Regions from separate parts of the Sporosarcina sp. Y352 genome, predicted to be linked through region 1. Evidence: riboswitches for the same ligand, from Rfam matches in the RefSeq annotation. Region 1 holds a riboswitch; the other holds the start of a gene.
What was found. A riboswitch is a leader RNA that binds a small molecule or an ion and turns the genes downstream of it on or off. The one in region 1 is predicted to bind preQ1.
Positions count from the first base shown of each region.

Region 2: another riboswitch for preQ1. It lies ahead of queC (7-cyano-7-deazaguanine synthase QueC); the one in region 1 lies ahead of AC1TO6_RS09130 (QueT transporter family protein).

Region 1 is NZ_JBXCJE010000004.1:313,825-322,045, forward strand. It holds gene AC1TO6_RS09110 (sensor histidine kinase) at 1-2,043, opposite strand, end outside; gene AC1TO6_RS09115 (hypothetical protein) at 2,046-2,222, opposite strand; gene AC1TO6_RS09120 (response regulator transcription factor) at 2,200-2,889, opposite strand; gene AC1TO6_RS09125 (DMT family transporter) at 3,798-4,685, opposite strand; PreQ1 riboswitch class I at 4,800-4,844, shown strand; gene AC1TO6_RS09130 (QueT transporter family protein) at 4,852-5,334, shown strand; gene AC1TO6_RS09135 (excisionase family DNA-binding protein) at 5,389-5,619, shown strand; gene AC1TO6_RS09140 (BCCT family transporter) at 5,807-7,297, shown strand; gene AC1TO6_RS09145 (homoserine dehydrogenase) at 7,338-8,221, opposite strand, start outside.
Region 2 is NZ_JBXCJE010000003.1:97,202-105,422, reverse strand. It holds gene queE (7-carboxy-7-deazaguanine synthase QueE) at 1-253, opposite strand, end outside; gene queD (6-carboxytetrahydropterin synthase QueD) at 250-675, opposite strand; gene queC (7-cyano-7-deazaguanine synthase QueC) at 672-1,337, opposite strand; PreQ1 riboswitch class I at 1,345-1,388, opposite strand; gene AC1TO6_RS06010 (DUF378 domain-containing protein) at 1,801-2,169, shown strand; gene AC1TO6_RS06005 (squalene/phytoene synthase family protein) at 2,292-3,113, opposite strand; gene sspL (small, acid-soluble spore protein L) at 3,369-3,503, opposite strand; gene AC1TO6_RS05995 (gamma-type small acid-soluble spore protein) at 3,531-3,728, opposite strand; gene AC1TO6_RS05990 (AAA domain-containing protein) at 4,051-7,911, shown strand; gene AC1TO6_RS05985 (hypothetical protein) at 7,937-8,221, shown strand, end outside.

The DNA.
Region 1 (8,221 bases):
TTCAAACAATTCGTCGGTGTTTTCACCAAGCTCATACTTCGTCACATTTTTCACGACGAATTCCGCGTTATCTCCCACTTTTCGAAGTGTAATATAGATACGGGTACCCGGCAATGTGTATTTAATGGCGTTGACAATCAAATTATCCAGTACGCGCCACCATCTTTTCCCGTCGACATAGGCAACAAGCGTAGACTCTGGTAAGTTCACCCTAAAATCAAGGCCCGATTTCGAAATTTCTTCTTCGTGTTCTGCAAGTGCTTGTTGAAGCAATTGTGTCAAATCGACACGTTGTTTGTGAAGCTCCAAGTTACCGCTTGCCATTTTCGAAACTTCAAATAAATCCTCAATCAATGTCTTTAAACGCTGTGATTTCCTATCTAAAATATCTATATACTTTGTTCTATCTTCAGCTGTGATATCTGCCTTTTTCAATAGATCCGTGTACGTAATAATGGACGTTAATGGTGTCCTAAGATCATGACTAACGTTCGTAATAAGTTCCGTTTTTAGGCGTTCACTCTTCGCTTGTTCGGTCATGGAACTGCGGACACCTTCGCGTAGGTTATTGAGATTCCGCGCATGGTCTGCAAGCGGTGATTTTCCTTCGATTTTAATTTCCTCATGAAGGCGTCCATTCGCCATCGCTTCAGTAGCCACAATAATACGATTCAAATACGCCGTTCTTCTCACGAAAATATAGAGGAATGGCAGCCCAGCAAACAATACAAGTGGAATGTAAATCATAATTAATATGGGTTGCATAAGAACGACGGCAAACCCGATGCCCGCTAGGAAAAAGCCAATTAATAGAAGGAACGATTGAACACCAATTGAACGATTCAAAAACATCCCTTGCCATGCAAGTATAAATCTCATACTATAACTATCCTTAATTTCTTGTTTCAACACCACTTCATCTTTTATTCGCTCCATGAAATTAACCAGCTGTAACACTGTTAGAAATACGAGGAGTGTAAGGAAAACAAAAGAAATTACATATATAACCAAATTTTCGAGGCTATAAAAATAAGCATAGTCTGCAACAAACAATAAATTAATATAGAGCATCAGCAATGTTGTAACCAGCAGAGCTCCTTTTACATCGATTTTTAAATGACTATACCAGTCTGCCCCTCTTCTATCCTTCACCCAGTTCTTATTGAAACGAAACTTTGTCAACAGGAGGATTAATGCAATTAGCCCGACAATCCAAGTGCTATAGGCAATATATTTTGATTTGTTAAACCAGGCTGCAAGTTGACCATGAGACCCTTCCTGTGATATCCCTTTTGAAATGACGACAATACCCTCGAAAGTCCGATCTGGGTTTCCGATTATTGAGCGGTTACTGTCGATGTATTCCCCAGTATGGTTTCCTGTGTACTGGTATAAATCAGCATTTTTTATTCGAAGTGACTTAGCCTTGAAGTACCCTTCCTTGGAATTGTACATTCTCTTGTAGGCGGCGGGCGTTTTGACATCACCGGACGCAAACGTTTCACCCGTTTCCACATCTTTCAACTCATAGGCAACCCACCGGAAGTTATAATCGTCCACACCATTGAATCTTTCACTTACATATTGTTCAAGCGCTTCTCCTTTTTCTTCACGGACTTTTGCCTCTACATGTTTATCATCTTGGAAGTTTTTTCGAATATCATCTATTTTCACCTCTTGCTCTTTAATCAGTTCTGTTTTTAACACTTCATTGCCAGCCGCTTTCGCTTCTTCAATTCGGTCTTGATATTGGGCTGTAATATTGGAAATTTGTTCAGCCAATGTGCCGTAACGCTCACGATGTTCGTCGATTTCCTCCTTTGATACTTTGATTTGTTTTTTCTCCTTTTCCACATCAATCGGATTCAAAACGGTTGTACTAATTTTATCGTATAAATACTCCATTTCAGATTTAAAATCCTCTGTATCAACAAAGCTATTCCCGATAAACTTTGGACCCGTATTTATAAAAGAGACAAGCGCAGTTAAAAACAAGGCGATAAGAATCGACCAGACAATAAGAGGCATTCGTTTATTTTTCATATTCACACATTTCCTTTCACTATCCGGGTGAAGTAAGCAATCGCCCTACTGGAACGTTCCATTCCATTTCCGACCAGGTCAATGATGTGGGAGAAACAGTAACCGATACTCAAAGCGGCAATGACAATCGCGATGATTGACCAAACTACAGCCCAGTCATTTTTCGATTTTGTAACCAATGCCCCACACCACCTTTACATATCTCGGATTTTTCGGATCTGCTTCGATTTTTTCGCGTATTTTACGTATATGTACCGCAACGATATTTTCAGCATTGTACGCTGCTTCATTCCAAACGCGTTCGTAGATTTCGTTGATAGAAAATACACGCCCCGCATTCTTCATCAGCAACTCTGTAATTTTGTATTCAATTGGTGTCAGTTTTACCACGCCACCGTCAATAGTGATTTCCTTTGCTTCTTCATCCAGAACTAGCCCGTCGATTTCTACTTTTTTCTGGCCATCGTACGTCCCAAATTGGATATAGCGACGCAATTGTGACTTCACACGAGCCATCAACTCCATTGGATGGAACGGTTTCGTCACATAATCATCTGCACCAACGGATAGTCCATGAATTTTATCGGAGTCTTCCACCTTCGCACTCAGCATGATAATCGGGATATTGCGCGCTTCCCGAATTTTGAACGTCGCTGTAATACCATCCATATTTGGCATCATTATATCGAGAATTAGAAGATGGACATCATTCGACTCCAGTAGCTCAAGCGCCTCTACACCGTCCGCCGCCTTCAGTACCTCATAACCTTCATTTTTCAAATATATTTCAATCCCGTTACGGATGTCCTGATCGTCATCCGCTACAAGCACTGTGAATTTCGCCATCTTCCGCACCTCGCTTTTCTCTATGATACCAATTGTACCCGCCAAATCTTAACATTCACCAACTGTAATTATGAAGAAAGTCTTAAGAACAGATTATATATGTTCAATTAAAGAATCCCGTTGAATCTATTTAATGAGAGAGTTGTGATTCGGGGTGTGGATTATAGACCGCTTGGCGCTTTGGGGATGCCTCTCGCCATGAGCCTGGATTAACGCTTCGCATCCAGTCTCAGGGCTTCGGCTACCCCTTTGCTGCGCCTAAGCTGGGGTGTCCATTATCGAGAGAGTGCGGTTTGGAGTGTGGTTTGTAGATCGCTTGGCGCTTTGGGGATGCCTCTCGCCATGAGCCTGGATTAGCGCTTCGCATCCAGTCTCAGAGCTTCGGCTACCCCTTTGCCGCGCCTGCGCTGATGTGTTCATAATCGAGAGAAGTGTGATTTTGAGATGTAGATGCTGAGATTATAATGTGATTACTATTTGATACTAATTTCATTGAAGAAAGACGCACTGCAGATTGCACTAATCTCCGATAAAGAAATGCGCTTTCTTACATAGACCATCCAGCGAAGGCGCGACTTCGTGGTAGCCGAAGCGATAAGACTGAAAGCGGTCTTCTTTCTGGCTTATCGCGGGAGGCATCCACAAAGCGCAAAGCGGTATTAGCGGGATTTCTGAATCTAACTATAATGTTGGTACTTTTAATAATCACCTCCGCAATTATAGATAAAGAAATACGCTTTCTTACAAGGTCTATCCAGCTACCACGAAGCGGCAAGCGGTATTAGCAGAGTTTCTAATTCATTCACATGTCTCGTGACTTTTTCAATGGCCTCCCGTATTCATTTGTTCAACATATATATCGGCAAAAAACCCCTGGCCTCCCAAATACCGATAGGGATACCAGGGGTTTATTCATTTAACAAGCTAGACTTCTTCACTTTTTTACCACTGAGCGTCAATACGAGGATTCCGCCTAGCAACATAGCAATGCCCGTCCAGGACGTTCCGTCGAGATGCTCGCCAACCACAATAACACTCAAAACAGCTGCAGTAAGCGGTTCAGCAAGTGATAGGGTAACGGCAGAGGACGATGGAATTCTTTTTAATCCGGTTGAAAACAGGATGTACGCTACACTTGTCGTAATTATTCCAAGATACAGGACCACAGATATTCCCCGAGTAGAAATCAGACCATCCGTTTCGAATAAAAACACAAATGGCATCAGCAACAACGCACTAATAGAAAAGATGACTGCAACAGCAGGTACAGCATCCGTTTTTTCAAGTACTTCTTTGTTTACAAGTGCGTAAAAGGCAAACAATAGCCCTGCCCCAAGCGACATCGAAACACCTACTGGATTAACAACGATACCGTCTTTATTTAAAAATAGTAGTGCACACCCCGCAATCGCAAGAGCGGTAGCTGTAAGCCAAATAAATGTCGGACGGCGCTTTAACAAGAACCATTCGATGATTCCAGAAAAAACAGGCGAACTGCCGATGGTAACGACCGTCCCTATCGCGACACCGGTTAATCTGACAGAAGAAAAGAATAGATACTGGAAAATGGCCATTGAAATAGCCGCGTAAATCGTAGCTTTCCACGGCCAATTCCGGAAATCAATTTTACGCATGATTAGTAATAGAATCAGCAATGAAAAACCACCCACCGCAAGCCGTGATGCACCAACTGTCAATGGATGGATGGTTTGCGGGAGGAACGTTTGTGCAGTGCCCGTTGTTCCCCATAGGATTGCACCTAACAACACGACTGTGTAGGCAATTCGCTGCGACATGATTCAACTGCTCCTTTTCCCTATATATATAGAAGATACCATTTAATTCGAGAGTTCCAACATTTCAAGTTCACTTGACACGACTAGTAACTATGTACTATAATCACTAATTGTTCACACGTGGTTCGTAACCATCCCACGCTAAAAAACTAGGAGGAAATAAGTAATGAAAATAAAAACAATGGCCATAAGCGGGATCATTGCCGCTTTATATGTAGCCGTATCTCTATTAATAGCACCACTGGCTTATTCAGCAATCCAATTTCGTATCTCTGAGCTGTTCAACCACCTTATAGTGTTTAATAAGAAGTTCTTCTTTGGTATTGTGCTCGGAGTATTCGTCACAAACTTGTTTTCTCCACTTGGCATGTATGATCTATTTTTCGGCGTGAGTCAATCAATTATAGCTCTTTCAATCACGATATTTTCCGCTAAATTTATATCTGGAGTTTTCAAGCGAATGGTCTTCAACACACTAGTTTTCACCTTTACCATGTTCATCATTGCTTTCGAGTTAAACCTAGCATTAGAGCTCCCTTTCCTACTTACATGGTTAACAGTTGCAATCGGTGAATTTGTTGTCATGGCAATTGGAATTCCGATTATGCTGGCTTTGAATAAACGTCTAAACTTCAAGAAATTGATTTAACCGAAACAGCACTCGCCACTTTGTCTTCAACTGAATTTTCCAAGGAGGGCTTAGATGTATATCTCCATTCAAGAAGTTGCAGAATATCTTAGCATGCCCGTCGAACAAATTCAGAAGTATGTAAGAGAAGGACGGATTCGTTCTGTCCATGACGGCGAACAATTTCTAGTGAACAAAGATCAGTTTGGTCTTTATTTAGAACAGCTTGAAACATTAAAACACCAAATTGACGAATGGCGTAACGAACCCATTCCACCCGATCGCGACATTAAAGATGAAGATTGAGAAACCGGCTGAAAATCTATGGATTTTCAGCTATTTTCATTTAAATAGAGTACTCCGCATTGTCCCTGAACACGAATGGAAAGGCTTATTAACGGGAATACTTATTTAACCGCACAGTTGCTTTCATTACATTTTGCTAGTATAGTTAAAAACTGTTTCTACATTACCAGTAACACGAGGGGGAAGTATGAAGAAAATATCAAACGTTTTTTATATCACAATTGGTCTTATCATATTGACCGTTGGATATGGTGCATTCGCACCCGAAAGTTTTGAAGCCGTCACAACGAATGCCAGAAACTTTGTTGCGTCGTCATTCGGTTGGTACTATATGCTGCTCATGTCATTCATGTTAGCGCTCAGTTTCTTTTTCATCGTTAGTCCATTCGGTAAAATACGGCTTGGAAAAGACACGGATCGCCCGCAGTTCTCTACAGTCACTTGGATTGCCATGCTGTTTTCCGCCGGAATGGGAATCGGCCTTGTCTTTTACGGTGCCGCTGAACCATTATCACACTTTGCTATCAGTCCAGCCTCGGAAGATCCAAATACGGATGAAGCTTTCAAAGAATCCTTACGTCAGTCTTTCTTCCACTGGGGGATTCATATATGGGCCATGTACGGGATCATTGCGCTATCGTTAGCCTTCTTCCAGTTCCGTAAAGGGGAGCCGGGATTAATTTCAGCAACATTGAAGCCGATATTCGGTAAAAAAATGGTTGGACCATGGGGTACTCTCGTCGATGTACTCGCCGTTTTCGCAACAGCATTCGGTGTCGCTACATCACTCGGCTTCGGCGCTGTTCAAATTAATGCAGGCCTAAACTATTTATTTGATATTGAAATTAATATCTTTTCACAGTTTGTCATCATCGCATTCATAACGGTTCTGTTCGTTGCGTCCGCATGGTCTGGATTAAGCAAGGGCATCAAATACTTGTCGAATACAAACCTTGTTCTTACCCTTGCACTGCTTGGATTTATCGTCGTTCTCGGACCAACATTACTCATTTTTAATATGTTCACTGATTCGTTTGGCGGTTACTTTGCAAACCTTATCCAAATGAGTTTCGGTACAGCTCCATTGGACTCTACCGACCGGAAATGGCTTGATGATTGGACAATATTCTACTGGGCATGGTGGATTTCTTGGGCACCGTTTGTCAGTATGTTCATCGCCCGCGTTTCAAAAGGCCGAACAATTAGGGAGTTCATGATTGGCGTGCTTGCTGCACCTACATTACTGGTTACATTCTGGTTCTCAGCATTTGGTACGACAGCGATTGATATCCAGAAAAAAGGACTTGTCGACTTGACGGCTTCTAGTACAGAACTAACTATCTTTGAAATGTTCAATGTTATGCCTATGTCGTTCATCATATCAGTCTTCGCAATTTTGTTGATTGTATCTTTCTTCGTTACCTCAGCGGATTCAGCGACATTTGTCCTTGGCATGCAATCAACGAATGGTTCGTTGACTCCGCCGAATAATGTGAAGCTCATTTGGGGTGTTATCCAGTCGACAATTGCGCTGATTTTGCTTTCTGTCAACGGCCTCACCGCACTGCAAAATACGATTATCATTGCTGCGCTGCCATTTTCTTTCGTCATGCTGCTAATGGTTGTCGCGTTGCTCAAAGCGTTAAAAGCTGAATTAAAGTTGATGAATTTGAAATAATGTTAAGAAAGGCGATTCCTGAGATGGAATCGCCTTTTTCTTAACTTTTGATAAGAACCTTTTCACGTTGTCCAACCATATATAAGAAGTCTCCGATCAATGCGCTCGCTGTCGGATACATGCCTGCTCCCGGGCCTACAAGAGTAAGGGACCCTAGATAATCAGTTTCAACAATAATTGCATTATCAACACCGTCGACTCCATATAACGGATTGTCAGGACCAATTAGTACCGGACCCACACTTCCTCGCAAGACACCCTTTTCATCGATTGAAATCTCCGCGATATGCCGATAACGAAGTTTCCCCTTTAATGCTTCTGCAACATCTTCAGCTTTAACTCCATCGATTCCCACAGTCGGGATGTCTCTCCAATCAGGCTGGGCACCAAATGATAGTGCACTTAAAATCATCAGTTTTCGAAAAGCATCTTTACCACTAACATCGTCAGTCGGATCTGCTTCCGCATAACCAAGCTCTTGTGCTTCAATAAGTGCAGCCTTAAAAGAAACTTTCTCTTCCCGCATCTTTGTCAGGATGAAATTTGAGGTTCCATTTAAAATCCCTCTGACTCGTCGTACTCGATCTGCAGGTAACAAGTTTTTTACTGTACGGATAATTGGTACTCCACCCGCTGTAGTTGCTTCATAACCGACCTGAACGCCTCGGAATTCCGCGTGTTTCAATAATGCCGGGCCATGTGTCGCGAACATTTTCTTATTTGCCGTTATAATGTTTTTGCCCTTTTCGATTGCATCTGAAAGATACGTATAAGCAGGTTCCTCACCAACAATTGCCTCAAAGATGAAATCAATGTCCGGGTTCATCAGTATGTCCTGGATGTCTCCCGTCACTTTTACCCCTGGTGTTGCTAGACGTACTTTCGCTATATCGCGAACAAGGATGGCAACTATATCGATTTCAC
Region 2 (8,221 bases), on a different contig from region 1:
TATGAAGCGCAGGATTCCCACCTGAAATTGTTACATGTGAAAATGACTGCCCACCAATTGCTTTAAGTTCATCTATAATTTCAATAGGTTGTTTCGAAACGCTCTTTCCTGAACCATCCCACGTGAAACTGGAATCACACCACGAGCATGAATAATCACACCCTGATGTCCGAACGAACATCGTTTTCAATCCCATTACCATTCCTTCACCTTGAATAGTTGGTCCGAACACCTCCATCACAGGAATCTTCATACGTTCTCCTCCAGTTTAGGCCGGTAGATGACGTAGCTTGTTGGCGTTTCACGGACAATGACCTGAAGACAGACTGCTTTATTGCTCCTCGTCTGTAGAACTTCCTGAATTGAATTATAAATCTGTTCGGCTAATTTCTCAGTTGTAGGGAAGTTAGCCTTAAATTCAGGATGATCATTCAATACGGAATGATCATATTTATCATGAATGAGGGTTTTGAGTTCCTTGAAATCAATCAGAAAACCAATTGAATCCAATTCATTTCCTCCGATTGTTATGTTCAAATAGTACGTATGCCCATGCATCACTTGGCACTTTCCAGCATTTTCACTCGGAATGTAATGCGCCGCCGAAAAATGCATGTCTTTGTTAAGTTCAAAACGAAACGAGTGCTGAACTTGTGGGTAAAATTGCTGCATCATTCGGAAACACCTTCAGACTTTTTAGTAATGTAAGCAGTTAGTCCATCATTTCGTAACACACAAGCTGGACATTCCCCGCAGCCTGAACTTGGAATTCCGTTGTAGCATGTAAGTGTTTTGTGCTGTACAAAATCAAGTGCACCTAATTCATCAGCCATTGCCCAGACCTCGGCCTTATCCAGCCACATTAAAGGCGTATGGATAACAAAGCGCCCATCCATTGCTAAATTCAACGTGACATTCAATGACTTAATAAAATTGTCACGGCAATCTGGATATCCGCTAAAATCAGTTTCACTCACACCCGTTATTAAGTGCCGGGCTCCAATCGCATCCGCATAGACAGCCGCAAACGACAGAAATAGATGATTCCTTCCTGGAACAAAGGTAGAAGGTAATTCACCATCTACTTCTTTTACTTCGATTTCATCACGTGTCAAAGCATTAGCAGATAGTTGATTAATAAGGCTCATATCGAGCAGTTTAAACGACACACCGAGCTCATCCGCAATTTTTCTTGCACATTCAATTTCCGCTGAATGGCGCTGACCATAATCAAACGTGACCGTCGCAACTTCAGCGAAATTTTTCAATGCCCAAATTAGACATGTCGTACTGTCTTGGCCGCCACTGAATACAACGACTGCTTTTTCATTTTTCATAGTAAACATCTCCTTAGTTTTTTTGAGAGGGAGTTTTCGAACCTCTTTTTCGAACAATGTTAATAATAGCATAGGAGTAGAAGCTACTAGTAGTAGTTTCCACTTTAAATAAAATGATATATTTATTCAGTATTTATATACCGATTTAATCCTAATCAATTTTAATATATAAAATGTGATTTGTTGGTACATTCATTTGTATAAAGGGAATTGACATCACCAAGGATCAAAAACGGGAAGCATAAAATATATAGGATTAGTGCCGATTAACTCCACAAATTTTTATGATTTATGTATTAAAACGCTTTTTTAGCAGAAGATAATAACGAATCTTAACAATTACCGAGAAGAGTGTTTTTATGGTGCCCATTCGTAATGATGTAATCCCTTTAAAACTCGAAACGGTATTGCGGATTCAATAATTGTTCGAAACTGCTAATTAAATAAGGGAGGTGTTAAAATCATGAGAACGATACAACGAATTGCCTTGGCTTTGGTAATAATTGGAGCAATCAACTGGGGCTTAATTGGATTCTTTAAGTTTGATTTGGTAGCATCACTATTTGGTGGACAAGAGGCGTTTTTATCACGGGTGGTTTACGGTCTGGTTGGGTTAAGTGGATTGGCTTGCTTGGGTATCTTATTTAATCCAATCGAAGAAACAGTCGCAGATAAAGAAACCAATCGTCGAGGCGTTAATAATCTCAGTTACGATACTGAGTTTGGTGAGGAAACAGACATTGCGAAGTTGCGTGAGTCTTCTAAGAAACCCATTGATGGAAAGAATTCAGCTGACACAAGAAAGCAGGATTCAACAGACAATAAAAAATAAAGGAAGCTGAGCTAAGTTGTGGCATTTGAAAAAACATCCCAGCCTATGTCATATTGACAAGGGCTGGGATGTTTTTTAATGCCTTACCTATACTTTTTCGAAGGTATTAATATAAATAGGTGTCAATTTTCATTAATAATTTCATCAACTGTAGATTCAACTTCAGCTCGTGACATTTTTTCTTTACCACTCTTAAGCGTTTTTAATGTTGTTTTTGCCAAGGCAAGTGGGATTTTACAGAATAAAAGAATGTTTTTAGTGTCTAATGACTCTACATACGCATCCGCTTTATCCAAGTTCTTTGTTGCATAGGAAAACATGTCGTTACGGTCCCAACCATCGGGAATAAAATGAACACCGCGATCAGCATCTTCCTCTTGATTGCGAAGCATATTGACTGCCTGCAAACCACGTCCGTATCCTATAGCTAATTCACGATCTGTTTTAGTTCCATCATACATCTCCCATATATCCGAAAGCATAACACCTACTAATCCTGCTACATAGTATGTATATTCATCTAAATCTTCTTTGGTTTTAACTAACCAATCCTTCTCGACCCACTTGGCCATACCGTCTGCCATAATACTTGTTGACTCTTTTACCTTGTCCATAATATTTTCCGGACAAAAAGATAGCCAATCAGCCAGCCTTAATGTTACTTCAGGTAAAAGGTCCTCATAAGGCTTTAATAGTTGTTGATAGGCTGCACCATCAAAGTCTGCTTTTAAAAGTTCGCTTGTTGAGCGCAAAAGATATTGCTTCGTCTCCGATTGTAATCCTTCGTGATCTTCAATTTCATCAATTGCTCGCATACATAAATATGCTGATCCTACAGACTTTCTTAATGTTGGATTTAGTAATTTGATGGGGATATAAAAGGTTCTACTTGTCAACTTAAGGATGTGCATGGCTTCTTTATTTAACTTTGCTTCATTAATCAATGAAATGATCCCCCTTTCACAATGAGGTTGTTAATGTTTTAACGCGTCAGATAGAAAACAATCAATTACTCGGATAATATCTCAAGTTATTCAGATTGTATTCGCTCACAATATACTTGGATCGTATAATCTTTATTGTATCATGGACGGCAGTAATACGTACAAATAAACTCAGCCTACAACTTAAAGGCTGAGTTTGGATTATATTGCAGTCAACTTCAAATTGATGTCGTAATGTGCAAAAAAGACAAATTATTATTTCGTGTTCTTCTTTTTAGCGGCTTCTTCCAGTTTGCTTTTTGGATCTTTTGATAAGTCAGTATCTGCATAACCTTGGGGTGTTACACTAGTCGCTTTCTTACCCTTATCGTTATTTTTGTCTTTCTCCATTTTTTCACCCCCTATTAAAATGAATTGCTATATGTGATTGTTCCTTGTCACTTCATCTGGATTTGTATCACTGAAGATACCAGTTCCAAGTCCGCCACTCTTGGCAATTAATTCTTTTACTTCATTATAAGTTAGGCCCGAGTTTGCATTTTTTCTTTTTACGTCTTCAATATCTGTTCCAGATACTGTATAAGTTCTTTTGTCCGAATTGCTATTTACGTTCAAAAAGTCACCTCCATTTTGTGTATACTTATGTTCTCTCAATTCAGGATAATTATTCAGGGATTTATTGTCATTGGTGCAAGTGACTATATGGGACACTGCTTCGGAAATACACTATAATTGTCTAGAGTGAAAATCCAAAACACGAAAAAAGGTAATTGCTGATTTATTGGGCCAACAAGGTAGTTCGTCTGTTAGCCGCATTTTACAAATGAGAAATCAGTACAAAATAATCGTATAAGTCATAATGAAAAGTCAGTAATCTGAATAGGGATGCTGACTTTTCCATGTTTATAGTTATCAGATTGTGAAAGAGGGCATGCTAATGAAACAAGATTCATCCACACTTAAGGTAATGCGGTGCGGACTAGGCATGACGGATAATGCCCGCAAAGGAATAGCGAAATTGACAATGGACGAATATGCATTTTTTTCGATGCAAGAATCCTTTTATGTATATATTGAAAAACGACCGAATAATAGACAGGGAAATATGTCGTTTTCAATTTACTTTGATAACGTAGCGAATGAAGTTTTATCAAAACGTCTAAATGATAGAGTGGCCGTAATGGAATGCGTTTATCAAAATGAAAGTTTTTTGGCAACCGGTTTTCAAGTTAGGGGAAGGAAAGAACCCGTCCAGACAAACAGACGTCTTCCAGCACGCTTGAAATTTCTGGTAGGGCGTAGTACAGGTATTGCAATGCCGATTGATCTTTACACAAGCATTCGAGAATTGCCGATTGCACAAGAACGTTCGGAGTATGTGAAGAAAAGAATTGCCGGCTGGGAAGGCTATCTGCGAGTAGAGGAAAGAATTGCCGATGTCGATGATTTGACGACGCCTTTTTCACACGCATCTTTGAATGCAGACTTCAGTAAATTGACCATTCGATGTAAAGAACTAAAAGGAAATGAATGGAATACAATTAATGGTTTCAGTGTTAAGTTGAAAGGACTTCAAAATGAAATTGGAAATGTTATTAATACGAGTAAGGGCAAAGGGATTGTAGAAATCGAACTGAGTCGCAACTATAAAGAGATGGCTCGCCGGAATGAATGGAATCCGAATACATATAAGGAAGCAGTATTTAGTAACTTTGCTGCGCTTAGCCAGGTAAGGAGACTTCGAAAGGGGTTCAAAGATCTACAGGATGGACTTGCTGCTAATGCAAATTTGGAAAGGGTACTTTTTGAAGAGCGCCCAGTTGTACGTATTTCCAAGAAACAACAGAATCTTGTTTTTCATAATGAACTTAACCAGTTCCAGAAAGAAGCAGTCACTGGAGCAATGACTTCAAATGATTTGTACGTTATTCAAGGACCACCGGGTACAGGGAAAACGACGGTTATTTCAGAGATATGCCATCAGAATGTCAAAGCTGGACTGCGTACTCTCGTTGCTTCTCAAGCAAACCTTGCTGTGGATAATGCACTCGGAAGACTTCTATCTCATCAGGACGTCCGAATTTTACGTTATGGTCGAACTGAAAGTATTGAGGAAGAAGGCAAAAAGTTCATTGAAGAAAACGTAGCTATAAACTGGAAAAACGTGACGTTAAATACCATCAATGCAAAACGCCAGTCGAATACAAATAGAGAAATACAAATAAATGATTTGTTAGTAAGTCATGGCGTAAAGTTATCAGAAATGAAGAATGAATTGGTATCTTTAGACAAAAAAGTTGAATTGAAGGAAGCGGCTCAAGAAGAATACATAACTAATTCATTGACTATGAAAAAGCAACTTACTATTCTGAAGAGCTTGAAAGAAGAAAGTGATAAGTTGGTCAAAATTCAGGCCGCATTCATCCAATCTGAAACGACGTTAACCAGTGATGTTAATCGTCTTGAAGAACTCGTCTTATCGAAAAGCACAAGTATAGCTACAGCGGGGCAAATGGAAAAATTAGAACTACGAATAGAAAAGCTTCAATACTTCATTAGCTATAGTCAAACAGTAAATAAGATTGACGAGATGAATAGGTCCATTGAGGCCCTCCATAAAGAAGTACAAATAATAAATAACAAAAAGAAGCGACTTCATGTATTTTTGGAGGATATTCAAAAAATCACTAAAATAGATCGTTTACAAAAACAGATGGATTCGTTTGAAATTATTCCACACTTCAACACACAGTGGAAAATTACCGAGTTAAATCAATTGATCGCCACTATTAAATCTGAAACTGCGGATGTTGGATACAGTGAGTGGCAAGAACTTTCACAGCGACTATACAATGCCATTGAAATTATTGAGCGTTTATTGAAAGATAATGGTTTTATTAAGAAAGAACTGAAAAGAACAGTAAATGATAAATATAGTTCTATAAAAGAAATTCATGGCCTTATTGACCGTGTAGGTAAATTTCTAATTCACCCATCTACCAAGAGCAGCCTAGAAACGCGTAGCTACTCTGCACAAAAATATGACAATCTCGAAAAAATAGCAATTGCACTTGAAATGTTATATGAAAGAAAGAGATTTTCAGAATTACAAGAAGCAGGTTTTGAAAAACAAAATCAAATTAAGATAAACTCGAAAAAAATGTATTCAGTCATAAAAACCGAAATTAGCGAACAGATGAATCAATCCATAGTGGAAATAGGACAAGAAAAAAAAGCAATCGACTTAATTGCTAATACTCACCAAGCTGAAGTCATCAGTCTTCAGCAAACGGCCATGCAACTTTTAGAAAAAGTGGAACCCGTTGACGAAACCATGACAATCAGTTCTGCAATAGAGGAATTGAAGAAAAATGAGATCGTTTTTTCGGATTATAATGAGAATAAGAAGGATATCGAACAATATAAAGGTGAATTAGAAAAGAAAAAGCATGAAAAGAGAATTAATGCAGAACATCATATAGATACTTCAAAGGCACTTGAAGATATTAGAGATAAAACTGAGTCATTGAGCAGCAATCTCATGAAGTTGGAAAAAGTAATGATGACCTTGGATAAGCTATTGGATGAAAATCCTGAAGAAATCCGTAAACAAGTTTTAACTACCATTCAAACCATTTCCACTGAAGTAGAAAAACTTAAAGTAGAAAAAGAACGACTACCAATAACAGATAAACTCCAAAAAGAATGGGTTTCACTTCTGACTAATGCGACTGAATATGATTTAGATGAAATACGAAAACTGTATGTTAAACACGCAAATGTAATTGGTACAACCTGCGTTGCGTCTGCACGGCGCGATTTCATGGAAGAGTATCCTACTTTCGATGTAGTTATTATCGATGAAGTTTCCAAGGCGACGCCGCCAGAACTACTTCTCCCAATGTTAAAAGGGAAAAAAATCATATTAGTTGGAGATCATCATCAGTTGCCTCCGCTTATGGGACAAGCAACTCTTGAAGAATTACTTGAAGAAAGCAACAGTCATGAAGAAAAGAATGAACTGGAAAAGCTTTTGAAAGAATCATTGTTTGAACGTCTTTTCAGAACGTTGCCAAAACAAAACAAAACGATGCTGGGTATTCAGTACCGCATGCATGAAAGTATTATGGAAACAATTACGCCGTTCTATGAAGAAGGGAATTACAGTCTACGCTGCGGGTTAACTGATTCGGATTCCTTGCGTGATCATTTGCTTGATTCCCACTTCGTGAATAGAAAAGATCATCTTTTATGGTTTGATATGCCGAACGAACAAAAGTACTTCGAAGAGAAGGTCAAGGGCGGCACAAGTCGTTTCAATCAAGCTGAACTAAACATGACTTGTAAAATATTGAAGGATCTAGATATGGCTACTGAGAAGGCCAAAACCTCTGGGCTAATGAATCAAGATACTAAAAAAAGTGTCGGCGTAATTAGTTTCTACGGTGAACAAGTCAAAAGGATGGATCGGCTAATTCATCAAGAGCTGATACCTCAACATTTAAATTGCAGAACCGGTTCGGTTGATAAGTTTCAAGGAATGGAAATGGATGTCATTATATTGAGTTTTGTTAGAAACCATCGGGAAAAAGGTGGAGATATCGGTTTTGCGAGAGATTATAGACGTTTAAATGTAGCGTTATCTCGAGCACGTGAACTACTCATTATAGTAGGGAGTTCAGAAATGTTTACAGTACAGACGAAACATCCTAGTTCGAGGAAAATGTACGGACGTTTACTTGAGAATATCAAAATGAAAAATGGCTTAAGAGGTCTAGATGGAATTGTTAAATCGTAATTTGATGGATGGAGGTCCCAGGTTAATGATTGAGTTGAAAGCGCGGTTAACAAAGGAACTTCAGCAGGACATCAATCTAAAAGTAATGGGTTCTCTAATATGGAATCTACCTATACATTTAATTGAAATTGAATATAAAACGGTAATGCGAACTAAAATGGATATACTCATGAAAATGATGTTGATTGCATTTGGAAAAGCTGAATTTTCGACAGTAGAAGAATTAAGTGAAGTTCTTCTCGTAGAACAGCTCTTTATTACTGATTTAATCGATAAAATGTCCAGAACTGGTGTAATTGAAAAGAGAGAA